DNA from 4 places in the Massilia sp. GCM10023247 genome. Region 4 is predicted to be linked to each of the others. Evidence: predicted binding sites of a transcription regulator. Region 4 holds the regulator's gene; each other region holds the start of a gene.

Region 1 (3,451 bases), on a different contig from region 4:
CTTCGCAAATATCGCGGTCGCCGACCTGACCAAAAAACTGATATCGGCATCGGTAGCAAGCTCGCCAGTAACCATTGGCGAACTAATCACCGGCCTGCGCCGCGAATTCCTCGCAAGAGATAATGCTTTAGGCATGGTGTTGATTGCTTTCGGCGATGCGGATTGCTGCCTAGGAGAGCAGTCACCATGACTAGCTTTTTTGAAGTAAAACTGATCCAAGCCGAACACGGCGATGCGATCCTGGTGAGCTATGGCGAAAATCCCGTCCGTCACATTCTAGTCGATGGCGGTCCCGCGTCGTCACTACCGAATCTACTTGAAGTCCTTTCCGCATCGCGTACCAATGGCACCTTGACCCTTGAGGCGATTGTCGTTACCCATTATGACTTCGATCATATTGGCGGAATTATCGCTTTACTGGAACAAATGCCGGACTGGGTGGTCGTCAATGACATTTGGTTCAACGGGTATAAACACGCGTTGCCGCAGGACTTGCTCGGGCCACGGCACAGTGAAGCCTTGACTGACCTCATCGTGAAAAACCGACTGCCGTGGAACAAGGCCTTTAAAGAGCATGCCGTGTGCGCCTGTTCTCCTGGAAGTATTGACCTGCCGGGAGGCATATCAATCTGGGTGTTGTCACCAACGAAAAAGGAATTGGCCGCGTTGGCGAAACAATCGCCCGCACAGTTGCTGAGCGACGGTAATTCAGGGCTGCGGGATCGACTTGGACGTCGGGATGCCTGGCCGCCGCCGCCGTTCTCCAGTCTGGTCGGAAAGCGTTTTCTGCCAGACCAGTCCGTATCAAACGCGAGCAGTATCGCCCTCTTACTGAACTACGGAGACAAGCAGATCCTGCTGTCCGGCGATGCGCACGCTGATGTGGTCTGCTCCTCACTGGCCTACTATTGGCCGAGACAGAAGGTTAAACTCGATTTATTGAAGGTATCGCACCACGGCAGCCAAGCCAATACCTCCGCAGATTTCTTGAGAAGGATAGAATGCAAGCGTTTTGCCTTCAGCACGAACGGCAAGATACATGCACATCCCGACCAAGCCCTTATCGCCCGGCTCATCGGGTCCATTAGCAATCCAGAACTCATTTTTAACTATGCTTCGCCATGGGTGAACAGGTGGAGGAACCGTCCGGCGGCATGGCCGAAATACTTAACCTCATATCCGAGCGCTGACGATGCCTTTGTACGTGTAGCCGTCTGAATTTGACGCCGCTAGCTTTCCGCCTTGCGTCTCAGTTTGCCTGTGCAGTGCGAGGCCGGTGAGGGTCGCGCGCTGCGACGGAGGCGAACCGGTGGCCGGGACCAAAGTCGATTCCGACAATTTCTCGGTTCCGCCTGATATGCGTGACAAGCTCAGAGCGTGTGTTCCGGCCTGCCGGCATCGCGCAACATCAGGACCGGCACCGGCGAGTAGGCCAGCACTTGCTGGGCCACGCCGCCGGCCAGTCCCGGCGGAACGATGCGCCCGCCGCTGGCGCCGAGGACGATCAGGTCGCACGCGTTCTCCTCGGCGACATGGATGATCTCGTCGCCCGGAAACGGCGAGATGGCGGTCACCGTACGGCAGGCAACGCCCGCCTCATGGGCCAGGCCGGCCACCGTCGCCACGTGTGCGATCGCCTCCTGGTGCGCCTCAGCCATTGCCGCCTCGATATCCGCTTTCGTCTCGCGTCCGGTCAGCCGCACCGGATACGGAGGCGCGGCCGAGAAAGCCAGGACTTCCGCCTTGCCGCCCTTGGCGAGGGAGATCGCGGCACGTGCTGCTGACTCAGCCAGCCAGGAGCCATCGGTCGCGATCAGGATTCTCCGAAACATGGTTCTGCCTCCAGCGGCTGGTCATTGTAGGGCGTGTGGATTCGACATCAGAATGATCGTTGCAAGGTGCAAAAGCTTTGACCTGAATCAAATTCCTCGAATTGCTTCCCGGCCGGAACCGTGCGGCAACGCTGCCATAAGCCGCGCACCTATGATCGGGATCAAATCCGACGGGGCCACGAATCCTAGCCTCTGGACTCGTGCTACTTGTGCGACGCGTGACGTCAGGGGACAGACATGGACTTGCTCGTCAAATCGGTTTCCGCGGGAGCGGCAGCCTTGGCCCTGCTGGCTGTACCTTCGCCTGCGCCAGCCGCAGACGGCAAGGGCACGGCCAGGATGTACCGCGTCGTCGTGACCGAATTCCCGGTCCACGACATCAATAACCAGGGCCAGGGGATCGGCAACTTCGTCACCTCGACCGGGGTGACGCACGGATTCATCGAAAGCGGCGGCGTGCGAACCGACCTCGGCACGCTCGGCGGCTACAGCACGGCCGGCGCCATCAACGACCGCGCCGAGGTGGCCGGGCTGTCGCTCGGTCTCGATGGCCGAGTCCACCTGTTCCTGTGGGCGCGCGGCACGATGCGCGACCTTGCCGTGCTTGGCGGCAGCGCGAACGTGACCGGGCTGAACAATCGCGGCGAGATCACGGGCAATCATACGCCCCCGGGCCGCGGCAACGTGCCCTTCCTGTTTTCGCACGGCAGGCTGCGCGAACTGCCTGCGGCCGATCCGGGCTACCTGGCCTACTCGCGGGGCATCAACGACCGCGGCCAGGTGGTCGGCATTGCCGGCGCGGAGCAGGCCGTGGTCTGGATGCGGGGCCGCGTGCGGCTGATCGGACCCCGTATCGCGCCCTGGAGCTTGCCGGAGGATATCAACGAGCGAGGCGACATCGTCGGCTCGGCCGGCCTGCCGGGCGCGGCGTCGCCCTCCGACGGCAAGGCCTTCCTCTACAGCAACGGGCAGACGACCGACCTGGGCACGCTGGGTGGCCCCTTCGCCTTCGCCGTCGCCATCAACAAGCTCGGGCAGGTCGTGGGGGGCGCCAACATCCGCTGGCTGGAAACGCGGGCCTTCCTGTACGAGCGCGGCCGGCTCTTCAACCTGAACGACCGGCTCCTGCCGGGCAGCGGCTGGCAGCTGGAGGCAGGTGTCGACATCAACGATCGTGGCCAGATCCTGGCATGGGGGTTTCGCGCCAACCAGTACCGGATCGTGCGCCTCGACCCTGTTCGCTGGAACCCGCCGTGACGGCTTTTTTGGCGAGCCGCGTTCTCGGATCCTGGTCGGGTGTTTGATCTGCATCAAGGACGCGACAATTCGCAGCGCGCATTCTGGCGGCGACGCCAAGCGCCCTGGGCAGGCATGCGCTGCCGGGACACCTACAGGGACGTACAACACGGATCTACAAGGGGGAAAATGCCATGTACCAACGGATTCTGGTGCCGACCGACGGTTCTGCCATCGCAACGGTGGCCGTGAACGCCGCCATTGCCTTTGCGCGCGCCTGCGGCGGGAATATCGTCGCGCTGTCGGTTGCCTATCCCGAACCCGTGCTGCTGTCGGCGGAAGGCGCGGTGGCGGCCGGCACCAGCCTGGGCGTCGACGTCCTG
Region 2 (3,451 bases), on a different contig from region 4:
GGATTGCCGGGTATCGGCTGCGTGCCAACGTTGCATTTCGCACGCGGCCGTCCACTTTTGTGGGTAGTTGCTTGAATCAAAATTAACTTTCCCAGTATCATTGCGACCTTGCAGATCTGTCGTATAAACGATGCCGATTTGGCTCTGCAGTCTAATTTTTCACGTTAAAAGCAACATTGTGAAAAATTAGGGACGGTTTATGACAATTGGAAAGAATTAGCGATGCCCATCAGAAGATTGCCGGAAGGCGCCATGTACGACCCCAATCGCGTGCTCGACGCGGTGATCTCGAAACTCGGGCTGAAGAACGACGCCGCCTTGTCGCGGGCGCTCGAAGTGGCGCCGCCGGTGATCAGCAAGATCCGCCATAGCGCCTTGCCGATCGGCGCGACGATCCTGCTGCGCATGCATGAAATCAGCGACTACAGCATTCGCGAATTGCGCTCGCTGATGATTGCGCGGGAAACGGGGACTGAACCGGAAATGGCCGGCGCCTGAGGCAGGGAAGGCTGGCGGCACCGGTTGGAGCTTGCACGCGTCTGTCCCACACGATCGCCGGGCAGTGGTGAGGGGCGGATGCGGCGATGCAAGCGAAACGGCGCCGCCGGATAGTTGCCCCGGCGGCCCGCGCATGCAGAGCGCAGTCACCGGGGCATATCACGTATCAGGCTGCTTGCGGGATGCCTGGGCCGAAGCACCAGGCGGTCTGGAGGTCGGCTGCCTTGGTGATGCCCGGCCCGAAGCACCAGGCGGTCTGGACGTCGGCCGCCTTGGTGATGCCCGGCCCGAAGCACCAGGCGGTCTTGACGTCGGCTGCCTTGCTGATGCCCGGCCCGAAGCACCAGGCGGTCTGGAGGTCAGCTGCCTTGGTGATGCCTGGGCCGAAGCACCAGGCGGTCTCGGCAACGGCTGCCTTGGTAATGCCCGGGCCGAAGCACCAGGCGGTCTGAACGTCCGCTGTCTTGGTAATGCCCGGGCCGAAGCACCAGGCCGAGTTCGCCGCTTGGCTGATGCCGGCATCGCACGCCGTTTGCACTTCGGCGGCTTCCAGGACGCCGTCCTCCCTTGGCCGGCGCACATACGACACGCCGAAGGTGGATTCGTACAACTCGCGCATGCGCTCGCCTGCCTGCTGCTGCATCTCCACGCCGTTTTCGCCCTCCAGGCCAAGGTAGGGATAATGGTGAACGAAGTAACCGAAGGCTTGCTCGCAATCGCGGGCGTATTTCATCGTGTCGAGGATGTGGTAGTGCCAGAAGGTGTCGACATCGACGAGCGGTGCCGTCGGCACGTGGGGGAAGGCCTTCATCAGGTACAGGAAGCGGCGGTATTCGGTCTCGACGGCATTCGCATGCTCCAAAGACCAGCCCTCGCCGGATTCCTTGTGCATCAGTTTCGTTTTGATCGGGTTCAGATCCAGAGCAGCGATAAGAGCGAAGTCGTTATTCGAAATCATGATCTATCCTTTTGTTTTGGCTACTGCATTGTTATTTTGGTATGGGTGCGGGCAATCGACGAAGTGGTGTTGGCAATGGGTAGTCCTCCTCGCGGTTTGGTGCTTGCGTCGTTATTGACGCGAAGCATTGATATGAATTCTCCATCTCAAGCATCTGAAAATTGTTGATTTCTCGCAAGTTGAAGCGCATCAACAAATTTTTTGTGGCAAATGCGCCTACGCGCCGGCGGGCAGTAGGCCTACAAAATCGAGAAGCTTGGGCCTACAGCCCATCGAAGGCGGGAGAGGGTTTGGCTGAAGCGGGCGCGGGGGCAACGGAGAGGAGATTGTCGGCCGCCGGGATCGAGACATGGACGGTCGTACCGTCATTCGGACTGCTGCTGATGATGCATTTGCCGCCCAGGATACGGACCCGTTCCTCGATGCCGACCAGGCCGAAGGAGCCCGGCTTTTGTCCGCCCGCCTTGCTCAGGCCAATGCCGTTGTCGCTGACAGTCATCGAGATCGAATCCGGATCGACGGCCAATTCGACCCGTACCCTGGTCGCGCGGGCGTGGCGCGACACGTTGGTTAACGATTCCTGGAGGATGCGGAACAAGGTCGTCGCACAGCGGTCGCTCACATGCAGGTCGTGGTTGTGCGACACCAGTTCGCAGGCAAGGCCGGTGCGCCGCTGGAACTCGGTGATCTGCCAGTCGACTGCTGCCGTCAGGCCCAGGTCGAGCACGTTCGGACGCAGGTCATTGATGATCTGGCGCACGCTCTTGATCGTCGCATCGATCTGCTCGAGCATCCAGTGGGCCCGCGTATGCAGGTGCGGGTGGCGTTTGTTGGTACGCGAGGCGAGCAGGTCGACTTCGATGCGCAGCGCCAGCAGGTTCTGGCCGAGGTCGTCGTGGATCTCGCGCGCGATGCGCTTGCGTTCGCCTTCCTTGATGTTTTCCGCATGGGCCGCCAGGCGCCGCAGGTTGTCGTTGGTTTTCTGCAGTTTCGCTTCGCTCGCCCGCAATCCCTCGGTCATCTCTTCGGCCAGCCCGATGGCGCGACGGCGTGACGAACTGAGCGTCTGGAACAGCGCATATAGCAGGGAGGTGCCGATGATCCCGGCCAGCATCGCCACCCATGGAAGAGCGCTGTCGAGCTCCGTATACAAGCTACGCTTCGTCACGGTGAAATCAATATCCCATTCGCGCCCGCTTGGTCCTACCGGCAAGCGCGCGCGGAATTCGGTCCGCTCGTCCGGAACCACGCCCGGGCGGTTGTCAAAGAACACGGTACGGCGGTAGCCATTCGGCCTGCCGGGTTCCTTGCCCAGGCCCGTTCCGGAAATCACCAGCCGCGTCGCGTTTTTCGGCATGTTGTCGAGCACGCCGTGCGCAAGGCTGCTGACGCTGAATCCGATCCCGACCGTACCCAGATAGGCAGCGCGGCGCTGGGCCACATCCTGCGGGGGCATAGCGGCGCGATAGACCGGCAAGCGCATGGCCAGGCCCATTACCAACGATCCGGAATGCACGGGGGCACCCGATGTCAATACCTCACCTGTGTCGCGAGAAAGCGCGAAGAGCCTGGCACCTTCTGGCTTCGGGTGCATGTCAACACCGATCCGACCAATCCAGGCCGTGCCCGGCTCGATGAATGTCAATACGGTGTACTCTGCACGCCGCCCCTCGGGTTTGATCCTTGCATTGCGTCCGTGTCCGTCGATGTCTTGCAACATTTCTGTTTCGAACCGATCGCGTTCGGCATCAGAGAAGTGCTTGGCGAAGTTGATCGACTCAACACCAGGAAAGTAAAGCGGCAGGTCGAGGCCGGCGACATAGCGCCGAAATTCATCGCGTGTGACCTCGTCGGCCGCGAGAAACAGGCTAGCCGTTCCGCGAAGCAAGACGGCATAGGTCTTGAGGCGCCCATCCAGGATCGACTGGACATTGCGCGCCATGTGCGTAAAGCGCTCGCGCGCGTCGTTTTCGATTGCCTGGCTGGTACTGACAT
Region 3 (3,451 bases), on a different contig from region 4:
GGGAAAGCCGGGCCACCGATGTCGAAAGTATTTACAGTGCATAAACCGGAGTCGACCATCGGACAGCGCGACGCCCCGTGGCGAGACCTCGGCACGCTCCATGCTTGGACTTCGGCACACCCATTCCCGGAGGACTCGTCATGAAACGTCTTGCTATCAGCTTGTCAACATGTGCGTTGTTACTCGGCGCCCTGCCGGCGCACGCGGCCCTGGTCACGTTCACGACCACCATGAGCGGCGCGAACGAAGCCGATCCGAATGCGTCGCCGGCGACGGGGCAGGCCACGGTCACCGTCGACGACGTCGGCAACACGATCCTCGTCGATTTCAGCTACGCCGGCCTGCTCGGGACCAGCACCGCGGCCCATATTCACTGCTGCACGCCGGTCCCGCTGACCGGCGCCGTGCCGCCCGCCACGGCGGTCCCGAGCTTCCCGGGCTTCACGACCGGGGTCCAGGCCGGCGCCTACAGCCAGAGCTTCAGCCTGCTCGACGCCGGCTTCTATAACCCAGGCTTCCTGGCCGCCAACGGCGGCAGCACCACGGCCGCGCGCGATGCTCTGTTGGCCGGCATGCTGGCCGGGCGCAGCTACCTGAACATCCACAGCACCTCGTTCCCCACCGGCGAGATCCGTGGCTTCCTGGCCGAGCAGCCGGCACAGGTGCCCGAGCCCGGCAGCATGGCCTTGTTCGCGCTCGGGGCCGCGGGCCTGGCAGGATGGCGCCGCCGAAAGCAGGCTGCGTGATGCCGGCCGGCGCCGGCCTCAGTGCGCGAACAGCACCGGCACCGCCGCGTGCTCGAGCAGGTAGCGGGTGACGCCGCCGAGCACGATCTCGCGGTAGCGGCTGTGGCCAAAGGCGCCGGCGACGAGCAGGTCGGCGCCGCCGGCGCGGACGATCTCGAGCAGGGCGGCCCCGACGGGCAGGGCGGTGTGCACGGCCGCGACCTCGACCCGCACCCCGTGCCGCGCCAGGTAGAGCGCCATGTCGGCGCCCGGTTCTTCGCCGTGCAGGTCGCCCTCGCGTTCGGGATTGACCAGTGCCAGCGCCACCTTGCGCGCGCGCTCGAGCAGCGGCAGGGCGGCGGCGATGGCGCGCAGCGCGGGCACGCTGCCGTTCCAGGCGGCGACGATGTGCTCCCCGAACGGTGCGCCGGCGTAGGCGGCGGGGACCGCCAGCACCGGCCGCGCGCCGTGCAGCGCCAGGTAGTGCGGCAGGCCGCGCACGGCCGCCGGGCCGCGGCCATCGAGGTCGGTCACGACCAGGTCGGCATAGCGCGACAGCAACAGCAGCGCATCGCGCTGTTCGTCCTCGACCAGGCGCAGTTCGGTCGATGTCACGCCGAGCTGGTTCGCGCGTTCGGCGAACCGGTCCAGGGCGCTGCGCGCTGCGCCGCGCAGGCTGTCGAATTCGTCGATCGGCGTGACGGCCATCGACCCGGTCAGCATCGCATAGGCCGGCCAGGACAGTCCGGTGGCGGCGCAGCCCACCAGGTGCGCGCCGTGGGCATTGGCGAGCCAAGCCGCGGCCTGGATCCGCGCCTCCATGGCCGGGCTGTCGTCGACCTGCACGATGATCGTCTTGAACATGGCTGCTCCTTTCCTTGCTCGTCCGGGCAGGGGCGACTTTACGCCGGGTGCTGCGCCGCGTCAGCCGCACGGCTGATTCAGATCAAATATCCCTCGAATTTTTTTGTGTGCATCGGCAGCCGCCAAGGACGGGTCTTCCGCTGGCGTCCGCGCCGCACGCGCCGGAAGCGGTAAGCTCGCCGTGCGCCCACCCGCTGCCGGGGAGACCGTCATGCGTCCCAGTTTCGCCATCGCCTTCGTCCTTTCCGGCGCCCTGGCCGGCGCGCCGGCGCAGCTCGCCTGGGCACCGGCCGCCGTGCTGGCCACGGGCGGCGGCGAAAAGGGCCCGTGGCGCCAGAACGATTCGCGCTACGACTACGTCGACGACGCGACCGTCGCGTTCGACGCACACGGCGGGCTGGCCCTGGCCTGGGTCGACCAGGCACGCAAGGAGGTCCTGTTCCAGCGCTTCTCCGCAGCCGACGGCAGGCCCGACGGCAAGCCGGTCGATGTCTCGCGCAGTCCGGCCACCTTTTCCTGGCAGCCGCGCATCGGGGCGGCGCCAGGACAGCCGGACAAGGTCTGCCTGCTGTGGCAGGAAATCGTTTTTTCCGGCGGCTCGCATGGCGGCGAGATCCTGTTCGCGTGTTCGGACGACGGCGGGCGCCGGTTCGCCGCGCCGCTCAACCTGTCGCGCTCGCGCGGCGGCGACGGCAAGGGCCGCCTGAACCGGACGATCTGGTCGAACGGCAGCCACGACCTGGCGGTGGCCGCGGACGGCAGCATCGTGGCAGCCTGGACCGAGTACGACGGCGCGCTGTGGCTGGCCCGCTCGCGCGACGCCGGCGCCAGCTTCACGGCGCCGCGCCAGGTCGCCGGCAGCGCGGCGCGTCCGGCCCGGGCGCCTGCGCTGGCCACGGCGCCCGGCGGCCGGGTTTACCTGGCCTGGACCGTGGGCGAGGACCCGGCGGCCGACATCCACGTCGCGCAATCGACCGATGGCGGCGCCAGCTTCGGCCCGCCGCTGCGCGTGGCGCCCGGTGCCGGCCATGCCGACGCGCCGCGCCTGGCGGTGGACCGTGACGGCGCCCTGCACCTGGCGTATGCGGAGGCGGCCGACGGACCCGGGGGGCGCTACCGGATCCGCTACACGCGCTCCCCGGGTGGCATCGACCGCTTCGGGCCGCCGCGCACGGTCTCCGACGCGGCCGGCCGGGAGAGCGCCGCCTATCCCGGCGTCGCCACCGACGCCGAAGGCGGGCTGTACCTGATCTGGGAAGTGCTGGGCCCCGGGGCGGGACGGCCGCACGCGCTCGGAATGACGCTGTCGCGCGACGGCGGCCGCAGCTTTTCCACGCCCGGCCTGGTGCCGGGCAGTGAAGCTGCGCCTGGCGCCGCGAACGGCAGCCAGCAGGGCTTGCTGGGGAAGAAGCTGGCGGCGGGACCGGGCGGGCGGGTTGCCATCGTCAACAGCAGCCTGCGGCCGGACGAGGGTAGCCGCGTCTGGCTGATGCGCGGACAGGCGCGGCGCCAGGCTGTTGGACCTGTGCGACAAAGGTGAAGGCGCCCCGCGCAGAGGCGTGCCACCGGTGTAAGCTGGCTGCAGTTCGACCCCACGGGGAGTTTCCTATGAATAGGCGCGGCTTTGTGCTGGGCATCCTGGCTCTGCCGACAGGGGTGGTGGCTGCGCAGGCCAACACCAATGCCGGGACATTCGATGCCCTGCTGGCGCTGTTCGACAGCGATCCGACCCTGGTCGAAGACGCATGGCAGTATCGCGACCTGTCGGTTCCGCGCGGTGTCGGCAGGGGAGCGAAGTCGCCGCGCAAGATTTCCCGCCGTGCCATCCAGATGATCGTCGACCTGGAGGTCGGCAGTCCCCG
Region 4 (3,451 bases):
AGCGAGGTGTCGATGCCCATGCTCAGTCTCCCCTGGTGTCGAGTTGCATGCCGGGCGCGCCGTCGTCGTCGTTGCCGACGTCGGCGGCGGACATCGGACGGCTCGGCGTGCGCTCTTCCCCCGGCCCGCCCTCGGTGGCCCGGTGCAGCTCGAAGGCCTGCGGCCCCTTGCGCATCATGCGCAGCACATAGGCGGTGCCGGCGCCGAACACGAACATGTAGGCGACGACGAACAGGCCGAGCGTGAGCGCGAGCGTGCCGGCGTCGTGCGGCGAGGCGGCTTGGCTGGTGCGCATGACCCCGTACACGACCCAGGGCTGGCGCCCGACTTCGGTCGTGACCCAGCCGGCGAGGATGGCCACCAGCCCGGCCGGTCCCATCCACATGGCAGCACGCAGGAAGGCGGTCGAAGTGAACAGGCGCCCGCGCCGCCGCAGCAGCAGGCTCCAGGCGCCGAGCGCGATCATCAAGAGCCCCAGGCCGACCATCAGGCGGAAGCTCCAGAACACGATCAGCGAATTGGGCCGGTCCTCGGGCGCGAACTCCTTGAGGCCCGGAATCTGGCCGGACCAGCTATGGGTGAGGATCAGGCTGCCCAGCCTGGGGATGCCGACCGCGTAGCGGGTCTGCTCGGCGGCCATGTCGGGAATGCCGAACAGCAGCAGCGGCACGGCCTTGCCGGGCTCGTTCTGCCAGTGCCCTTCCATCGCCGCCAGTTTGGCCGGCTGGTGTTCGAGCGTGTTGAGGCCGTGGAAGTCGCCGATCACGGCCTGGATCGGCGCCACGATCAGGATCATCCACATCGCCATCGACAGCATCTTGCGCACCGCCGGGTTGTCGCGCGCCTTTTCTTTCCTGTGAAGAAGTTGCCAGGCCCCGGTGGCGCCGACGATGAGCGCCGTCGTGAGATAGGCGGCCACCACCATGTGCATCAGCCGGAACGGGAACGACGGATTGAAGACGATCGCCAGCCAGTCGGCCGGCACCATGCGCCCGCCCTCGATGGCATAGCCGCGCGGGGTCTGCATCCAGCTGTTGGCGGCCAGGATCCAGGTGGCGGAAATCAGTGTGCCGACCGCGACCATGCAGGTGGCGAGGAAATGCAGGCCGGGGCCGACCCGGGTCCAGCCGAACAGCATGACGCCGAGGAAGCCCGCTTCCAGGAAGAAGGCGGTCAGCACCTCGTAGGCCAGCACCGGGCCCATGATCGAGCCGGCGAACTCGGACATGGCGCTCCAGTTGGTGCCGATCTGGTAAGCCATCACGATGCCCGACACCACGCCCATGCCGAACATGACGGCGAAGATCTTGAGCCAGAAATGGTAGAGGTCGACGTAGACCGGGCGTTTCGTGCGCAGCCAGGACAGCTCGAGCACGGCCAGGTAACTTGCCAGGCCGATGGTGACCGCCGGGAACAGGATGTGGAAGGACATCGTGAACGCAAACTGGATGCGGGCCAGGTCCAGGGCCGATAAGCCGAACATGAGCACCTCCGGGGATGAGCTCTCCAGAATCTAGCATGGTCCATCGCGCGCACAGTTGGCAGCCTGGCTGTCGTTGGCAACAATACACTGAAGCCCGCACGGCCGTTGCGTCCGTACATCGCTTGCCGCTGCGCGGACAGCCATGTCCGGAAAAAACGCCGGGTTGGCGAGGTGGGCGGTCTATAATCGGGCTGACCCCGCTTTTTTCTCTCCAGATGAACCAAGGCATTCCACTTCCTGCGACGGCGCCGATCAGCCTCGGCGCCATCAAGGCCAGCTGCAGCGCCTGCAGCATGCACCAGCTGTGCCTGCCGATGGGGCTGGACGACGCCGACATCACCCGGCTCGACCAGATCATCGGCCGCCGCCGCCGTCTCGCGCGCGACGAGCGCCTGTACGCCATGGACGAGCCCTTCCGCAGCCTGTACGCGGTGCGCTACGGCCATTTCAAGACCTACCAGGTGAATGCGGCCGGCGAGCAGCAGATCACGGGTTTCCAGATGGCCGGCGAATTGCTCGGCATGGACGCCATCAGCGGCGACCGCCATCACTGCGACGCGGTGGCGCTGGAAGACAGTGAAGTGTGCGAAATCCCGTTCGCGCGCCTGGAAGACCTGTTCGGCCAGGTGCCGGCGCTGCTGCGCCACTTCCACCGCATCATGAGCCAGGAAATCACGCGCGAGCAGAACGTCATGCTACTGCTTGGCAACATGCGCGCCGAGCAGCGTTTTGCGGTGTTCCTGGTGAACCTGTCGGCCCGCTACGCGGCGCGCGGTTATTCCTCGACCAGCTTCGGCCTGCGCATGTCGCGCGAGGACATCGGCAACTACCTCGGCCTGACCATCGAGAGCGTCAGCCGCTTGTTGTCGCGCTTCAAGAAACAAGGCTGGATCGAGGTCGACAAGCGCGAAGTGCGGCTGCTCGACCCGGTCAAGCTCAAGGCGATCGCGGCCGGCACGGACCAGTGTAGCCCGATGTCGTAGGGTGGGCGGCTCCACCCGGCCATAAATGCCCACGCGGCGTGTGCGCCGCCCACGCGTTCAACGCACGGGCGATCATTCGTGGCAGATCACGGGGTGGTTGAACGCGTGGGGTGACGCGGGCTAAATGCCCGCGGAACGCGAAGCAGGCGCAATGGCCGCGTATGCGCGTCGTGAAGGGTGGAGCCGCCCGGTGAACACGTAGTCGAGGCCACCGGCCTCGACCACCCCTACGCATTACGCCTTCGCCTTTTCCTTCGCGATCCAGCCGTCCACCAGCTGGCCCAGCACGTCGAGCGGCACCGAGCCGGCGCCGAGCACCATGTCGTGGAAGCCCGGGAGCGAGAATTTCGCACCGAGTTCCGCCTTGGCCTTGTCGCGCAGCTCGAGGATGCGCAGCATGCCGATCATGTAGGCGGTGGCCTGGCCCGGCCAGGCGACGTAGCGGTCCACTTCCTGGACGTTGATGCCGTAGTCGACCGCTTGCTGGCGGGTCCAGCCCTTCATGTGCAGGCCGGTGTCGACCACCAGGCGGCGTGCGCGGAACAGTTCCGAACCGAGCGCGCCCAGCAGGCCCGGGACGTCGCCTTCGTACCAACCCTGCTCCACGGCAAGGCGCTCGGTGTACAGCGCCCAGCCTTCGCTGTGGGCGCTGCCGCCGCTGAAGATGCGCTGGCTGCGGTATTTCGGGATGCCGGTCAGTTCCTGCTGGATCGCCAGCTGGAAGTGGTGGCCCGGCACCGCCTCGTGGTAGGACAGGCTGCGCATGCGGATCATGTCGAAGGTCGGGCCGCGCATCGGCACCCAGAACACGCCCGGGCGGCTGCCGTCCGGCGCCGGCAGGGAATAGTGGGCGGCGGCCGAGGCTTCGGTCAGCGGCGGCTCGCGCAGCACGACGACCGGGGCGCGCGGCTTCATGTTGAACAGGGGCGCGCTGCGCCGCTCGGCGTCCTTCACCATCTCGACGTAGCTCGCCAGGATCGCCGGG

Evidence for each region. Region 4 encodes FNR, which switches genes on or off when oxygen is low (the NO sensors DNR and NnrR bind a similar motif). Its sites were predicted from a motif close to TTGATNNNNATCAA; they were not measured.
Region 1: the regulator FNR is predicted to act here: its motif matches at 1,910-1,923, upstream of ACFPAH_RS20750 (universal stress protein).
Region 2: the regulator FNR is predicted to act here: its motif matches at 1,636-1,649, upstream of ACFPAH_RS15145 (glycine-rich domain-containing protein).
Region 3: the regulator FNR is predicted to act here: its motif matches at 1,662-1,675, upstream of ACFPAH_RS13285 (universal stress protein).

Annotation. Positions count from the first base shown of each region.
Region 1 is NZ_JBHSIB010000025.1:21,311-24,761, reverse strand. It holds gene ACFPAH_RS20760 (hypothetical protein) at 1-190, shown strand, start outside; gene ACFPAH_RS20755 (ComEC/Rec2 family competence protein) at 187-1,218, shown strand; gene ACFPAH_RS20750 (universal stress protein) at 1,371-1,832, opposite strand; gene ACFPAH_RS20745 (hypothetical protein) at 2,070-3,089, shown strand; gene ACFPAH_RS20740 (universal stress protein) at 3,263-3,451, shown strand, end outside.
Region 2 is NZ_JBHSIB010000017.1:178,141-181,591, reverse strand. It holds gene ACFPAH_RS15150 (hypothetical protein) at 253-498, shown strand; gene ACFPAH_RS15145 (glycine-rich domain-containing protein) at 665-1,456, opposite strand; gene ACFPAH_RS15140 (CHASE domain-containing protein) at 1,719-3,451, opposite strand, start outside.
Region 3 is NZ_JBHSIB010000011.1:645,257-648,707, forward strand. It holds gene ACFPAH_RS13280 (CHRD domain-containing protein) at 141-746, shown strand; gene ACFPAH_RS13285 (universal stress protein) at 765-1,589, opposite strand; gene ACFPAH_RS13290 (hypothetical protein) at 1,801-3,129, shown strand; gene ACFPAH_RS13295 (hypothetical protein) at 3,216-3,451, shown strand, end outside.
Region 4 is NZ_JBHSIB010000029.1:18,030-21,480, reverse strand. It holds gene cydB (cytochrome d ubiquinol oxidase subunit II) at 1-20, opposite strand, end outside; gene ACFPAH_RS22430 (cytochrome ubiquinol oxidase subunit I) at 23-1,483, opposite strand; gene fnr (fumarate/nitrate reduction transcriptional regulator Fnr) at 1,699-2,466, shown strand; gene ACFPAH_RS22420 (DUF885 domain-containing protein) at 2,701-3,451, opposite strand, start outside.